2 linked regions of the Chroogloeocystis siderophila 5.2 s.c.1 genome follow. The protein of the gene in region 2 interacts with the protein of the main gene of each other region in a pairwise test. Links are inferred from orthologs where the notes say so. Each region holds a gene or a part of one and is shown on either strand. Other genes may lie near its edges. The genes, in order: ftsZ and rlmN.

What was found.
Region 1: the proteins of rlmN (region 2) and ftsZ interact in binary tests that used the Escherichia coli proteins (3 or more experiments, as listed by UniProt). The link is inferred for Chroogloeocystis siderophila 5.2 s.c.1 from one-to-one orthologs.

The regions. Positions count from the first base shown.
Region 1 is NZ_MRCC01000014.1:71,361-74,490, reverse strand. Bases 138-2,932 are described here. They hold ftsZ (cell division protein FtsZ), read right to left. Parts: upstream 2,274-2,932; coding sequence 1,002-2,273; downstream 138-1,001. Other genes in these bases: gshB (glutathione synthase), read left to right, coding at 138-974. Outside these bases: more of gshB, read left to right, coding at 3-137. UniProt on the Escherichia coli protein: Essential cell division protein that forms a contractile ring structure (Z ring) at the future cell division site. The regulation of the ring assembly controls the timing and the location of cell division.
Region 2 is NZ_MRCC01000006.1:2,464-5,584, forward strand. What follows is about bases 214-2,999. They hold rlmN (dual-specificity RNA methyltransferase RlmN), read left to right. Parts: upstream 214-967; coding sequence 968-2,032; downstream 2,033-2,999. Other genes in these bases: NIES1031_RS08065 (glycosyltransferase family 4 protein), read right to left, coding at 214-427; NIES1031_RS24245 (hypothetical protein), read left to right, coding at 639-776; uvrC (excinuclease ABC subunit UvrC), read right to left, coding at 2,727-2,999. Also shown: more of NIES1031_RS08065, read right to left, coding at 1-213; more of uvrC, read right to left, coding at 3,000-3,121.

The sequences.
Region 1 (3,130 bases), on a different replicon or contig from region 2:
CGATGAAACTTGCTTTTATTATTGATCCCATTGCACGGCTCGATCCAGGACATGATACGAGCGTCGCCTTGATGGAAGCCGCACAAGCGCTAGGTCATTCTATTTGGGTAACTCAAGCAAACTTGTTAAGTGTTATCACTGGTAAAGCTTGGGCTGTATTAGAACGAGTACAGCTAAAACCTGTGCAACTCGCGCAAGGACGATGGGTTGCGGAGAATCCTTGGTTTGAGTTAAGCGATCGCACTTTCGCCCCCTTAGAAAGCATGGACGCCGTTTTTATGCGTACCGATCCACCGGTAACGGTTTCTTACCTTTATGCGACATACATTTTGGATTATATCGATTCTGCGAAAACCTTAGTTATCAATGATCCCCAAGGGATCAGGGCAGCTAACGAAAAAATGTATGCGCTGCAATTTACCGACTGGATTCCAGAAACGATTGTCAGTTCTAATAAACAAACAATCCGCGAGTTTGTCGAGGCACAAGGCGCAGCAATTCTGAAACCTTTGGGAAATAAAGCCGGAGAAGGAATTCTGTATTTAGAAGCAGGCGATCGCAATTTTAACTCGATGGTTGAGTTAAGTACCTTGCAAGGCAGCGTACCCGTTATGGTACAAACTTACTTACCCGCTGCCCAAGAAGGCGACAAAAGGATTATTCTCCTTGACGGTAAACCTATTGGCGCACTCAATCGACTTTCGTCGGGAAATGAGTTTCGTAACAATATGGCAGCAGGTGGGACTGTAGCTCAAATTGGCATTACCGAACGCGAACAATCTATGTGCGCCGATATTGCCAAGAAATTGCACCAAGACGGCTTATATTTTGTGGGGATCGATGTGATTGGCGGCTACCTTACCGAAGTCAACGTCACAAGTCCTACGGGCATTCGGGAAATTGATCATCTAGAGGGTACTCGCTTAGGCGAACAGGTGATTCAGTGGTTGGAGTTAAAAGCAGTGCGGGCATAGACGTGGCTTTAACGTCTACGCTTTGCCTCAAGACCGAGGATTGCGCCTTCTTTGGAGAAACTCAGGAATATCCAAACCTGGCTTTTCTATTGTTTCTATCTCAATTGTGGGAGAAGATGGTGCGCTTGGTGTGGCTTGTGGTTGCGGCTTCGAGATGACTCGCGTACTTGCTTGTGGTTCGGCAGCAGCTTCTGTAGAAAATCCTGTAGCAATTACTGTAATTCGTATTTCACCTTGTAGTTTTTCGTCGATAACTGCACCAAAAATAATATTGGCGTTAGGGTCCACAACTTCATAAATTGTCTCAGCTGCGGCATTGACTTCGTGTAAGGTTAGATCGTGACCGCCAGTAATATTAAAAACGACGCCTTTAGCTCCTTCAATCGAAGATTCGAGCAGAGGTGACGAAATTGCTGCGTTGGCGGCTTCTCTAGCGCGCGATTTGCCGGAACCAATACCAATGCCCATTAATGCGGAACCTGCGTCTGCCATAATAGCGCGGACATCTGCAAAGTCAACGTTTACTAATCCTGGGATTGTAATAATGTCAGAAATTCCTTGTACGCCTTGCCGGAGGATATCATCTGCAATCCGAAAAGCTTCTTGTACAGGTGTTTGTTCTGAAATGACCGAAAGCAGCTTATCATTAGGAATAACAATTAGCGTATCTACACGGCTTTGAAGTGCCTCAATACCTTGTTCGGCTTGTGAGGTACGCCGCCGCCCTTCAAACATAAAAGGACGTGTAATCACTCCCACCGTCAATGCACCTAATTCTTTTGCAACTTCTGCCACGATTGGTGCTGCGCCTGTCCCTGTTCCGCCACCCATACCAGCAGTAATAAAAACAAGATCGGCATTTTCTAAAGCTGCGGCAATTTCCTCACGCGATTCTTCGGCAGCTTTTTGACCGATCGCTGGATTACCACCTGCACCTAAACCGCGTGTCAGCTTTTGTCCAATTTGCAACCGCCGAGTCGCCGACGTGTTCGTTAAAGCTTGGGCATCGGTATTGATTGACCAAAACTCAATGCCACTTACTTGGCTGGCAATCATCCGGTTAACTGCATTACCACCACCACCACCAACACCGATAACTTTAATATTGGCGACTCGACCTGGCACGATATCATCGAATTGATCGTCTGCTTCAGGAACTCCTTTAGAATCGTAATTTTGTCCAAAATGAATCCCTGACGAGTTAAAAGGATTATTCGAGTTAACAGTCAGCGAATAGCCTGGCTGTCCTGTAGATTGTGAGCTTTTATCCGTAGGCTCTCTTTTACTATTAAGCACCATTGGCATTAACAAGGATATGTAAACAACTTTTTAGATTTGATTTTTCTAAGAGTCTACTATAGGTTGACCGCCTCTGACTCTGCCATCGATCTTCGGTATGACTGTAAATGTCGCTCTATCGCTAGAAACTTAGTATTGTTACTAGTTTAAGTAGAGTCAATACAGCAATTGGATTGCTGCGGTTCTTTATAAAAATCTGAGTGTATACAAATTGCTAACTCTTTTCGTTGGTGTTCCTAATCGAATTTATAATATTGTGTTTACTGGTAAATAGCAAATCCCTTTGCCAAGTACTCAAGGCTACATATTAAGTTTTGGCAATTGATTGAGTTACACATAATTAATAGAATTAATAAATTCACCTTTATAAATGATTTATCTTTCAATCCAAAGTGAAGCGTTGATAGTTTTGATAAAACAACTTTGTTTGTGGAATTGTCACGCTACTCTAATTGATGATAATGTGTTTATTTCATTAAATCTTCTGTAAAATTTTCGCATGTAGTTAACTTTGCTTGCCAATACTTTTACTTTTTCATGCACTGCTACACTGTTTTCATGATCGCCTAGCGACTTTCGACAATTGAGAATGCGATATCCTGCATAGGAAATAGCCTACACTATCCTCTTTATCAATTTAATTAAATGAACTCAACTCTTTTTGCTTTGAAAAATAATGATTTTACTTGTGGATTCGCCAGTATTAAAACTTCTTGAATAAGTTTACTATACTTGGTTTACAAGACAGTTCTCTATTGAATTTGAGGGACATTGCAGGTAAAAAAACGCAAAAAAAATCTTTACTATAAAGAAAAATCACGAATTGTGCTTATACATCTTGACATATTGACACTAAC
Region 2 (3,121 bases):
GCGCGATATCATCAATATTTAAGGGATCGCTTGGGTCAAAATCGGCATCTGAGCCACGCGCATGATAGAACCATTCAAAATAACAAATCAGTGGTGTATTCGGAAATGCATCTTTAACAAACAATGTCGGTCCCCACCCCGAATGTCCGCAAATGACATCAGGAATGAATTGACGTGCTTTCAATTGTTCAGCTATTTTATAGACTGCTTGTCCGTGTAATACTGCACTTTCCAATGGTCTAACATAATGATGTGTTGATGGATGCGGGTTGCGACTTGGCTCAAAAATTGCTTTGTAAATATTTGGTAGCGAAACATCTTGATTTTTAGTACAAAAAACAACTTGATTGTTTGGATCGCTAGCAAGCACTTGTGCAATATGACGATATTGCGCTGGAAAATTGGTATGAAGAAATAATATGCGCATCTATATTAAATCGTTTGAATTATCAGTAAGTTTTATGCAGTGATCACAGAATATTTGATTTTATAGAATTACCGCAGGTATGTATACAATTAGACTTGCGTTTAAGGCTATATAAAATCCCCCAACTGCGGGCAGGGCAATTTCATTGTCAGGGTAAAAAAACTAAACTAATCTCAAAGCTCATCATCTTGGGAGCAATATTAGGTTACTGTTGAAACTCTACCAAGCGACTGAACAGATTTTCAATACTCAACGCGGTTATCGTCGCCTCTATCTAAGTCTATCGCCCTGCTTTATTGTTAATTCAGCAAGTCGCCTCGATTTCAACCGCTATGCGATGCTTGGCTAATCTAATTCGACCTTGTTTTCCTTCAGCTACAATGAAACAGCCCTGCCAGAATTGGGCGGATGTTGATGAGGTTGAGTTCTCCTAGTTCTGAGCGAGAAGATAAGGGAAAAACTTTATTCATGGAGTTAGGGGCAGACATACGACATACTCTGAAATGCCGCTTGTTTTAATCTAAAATCTTAAATTCAATTATGAGTAGTCAAAGTATAAATCAAACGCTAGAGACAACAATACCGATCGCCGCACCGCAACCACTGTTGGGTTTAAGTTTGCCTGAATTAACGGATTGGGTAGTTTCTCAAGGACAACCTGCGTATCGCGGACGACAGCTATACGAGTGGATTTACAAAAAAGGCGTGCGATCACTTGTAGATATTTCTGTGTTTCCCAAAACTTGGCGTGCGGCGGTTGCTGATGTTTCAATTGGGCGATCGCAAATCCACTACCGTTCGGTTGCACCGGATGAAACCGTAAAATATCTTCTGCAACTTGCGGATGGAAAAATTATTGAAACTGTTGGTATTCCCACTGAAAAGCGCCTCACAGTTTGTGTTTCTACGCAAGTTGGTTGTCCGATGGCGTGCGATTTTTGCGCGACAGGAAAAGGCGGCTTTATGCGTAACTTAGTAGTACACGAAATTATCGACCAAGTTTTAACTGTTCAAGAAGACTTGCAACGCCGTGTTAGTCATATTGTTTTTATGGGTATGGGTGAACCGTTGCTAAATACCGCACATGTCGTCGCCGCAGTCAAATCTTTAAATCAAGATGTTGGCATCGGACAGCGTGGAATGACAATTTCTACAGTTGGTATTCCTGGGCATATCATACGCTTAGCACAGTATCAACTCCAAGCGACCCTTGCTGTTAGCCTTCATGCTGCTAATCAAGCACTGCGAGAAAAATTGATTCCGAGTGCGCGTCATTATCCGTTAGAAAATTTAATCGACGAATGCCGTCAATACGTACAAATGACTGGTCGCCGAATTACTTTTGAGTACATTCTCTTGGCTGGAGTAAATGACAATATAAAACAAGCAGCCGAGTTAGCTCAACTGCTACGTGGGTTTCAAACTCACGTTAACTTAATCCCCTATAACCCCATTCGGGAAGCGGACTACCAACGTCCCACTTTTCGCGGAATTCAAGCTTTTGTTGACGTCTTGCATCAACATCAAATTGCTGTTAGTGTGCGTTACTCGCGTGGTTTGGAGGCTGATGCTGCTTGTGGGCAATTGCGGGCAACGCAAGCTTAGACGCTCAGCATCTACACCTGGCGCGTAAGCTTCTACTACTTTACCTGTTTCAGCACAAGTCACCATCAAGTAATCGCAGCAGGAGCATTGTGTCCGGATCAATCGACTTTGGGGTATATGATGGCGTTCACCCTCACTGCCGCAGTTAGGACACCTAATTTTTTGTACAAGCATTTTAAACCTCTGGAAGCAAGCAGTTTTAAAAAAGAAAATTTAACTTGGCAAATTAATGAATATACAGGATTAAACAAAAAGCAACAAATCTTAACTTTGTAGCTAAATTGTGACCTAGTTATCTAAGAAATCTGTTTCTCCTATACCTAGCTTGCCATTACACAAACGAAGTTGTCATATAACCTGGGGGATAGAAAGTAACAAAATAGTTTTGAATTTACTTTTATTTTTGCTGATCCCCGACTATATTTCTCTTGTATTGTACTGTTTTAATCTAATTTATGTAGATATTTAACTTTAAATTCAATTTTAATTAAATGGCTTTGCAAAAACTGTTGTCTGCATAACAAAGCAACCTCTAATTTGCCTTATAGTGGCGCTTTCGCCATCTATATTTAACATTTACTTAAGATTTCGGTTCTGCCCAGGGATAGATTAACGAGTAGTAAAAAACTAAAAATGCCGATTTCAGTATCGGCACCTGTCAATCACGTCTAATTAATACTAGATAATTTCTACCTTAAGAAGGATGAAAATAATTATAAATTTCTTGCGCTAGGTGTGAACCAATTCCTGGTGCGGCGGCTAATTGCTCTGGCGTCGCTTGACGAATATAGTCAATCGAGCGGAAATGAGCTAAAAGCTGTTTTTGTCGGTGATATCCCAAACCAGGAATTTCATCTAAGCGCGATCGCCGTAATTTATCATTACGCTGCTGGCGGTGGAAAGTAACAGCAAAACGGTGTGCTTCATCGCGCAAGCGTCGTAGTAATTGTACTCCTGGTTGTTCGGCTTCAGTTAGTAAGGGCTGCGACTCGCCTGGTAAGAAAATTTCTTCGCGCTGCTTCGCAAGGCTAACGACGCGCAACTCATCCATTAAATTCATTTCTTGCAATACCGCCACAACGGAGGATA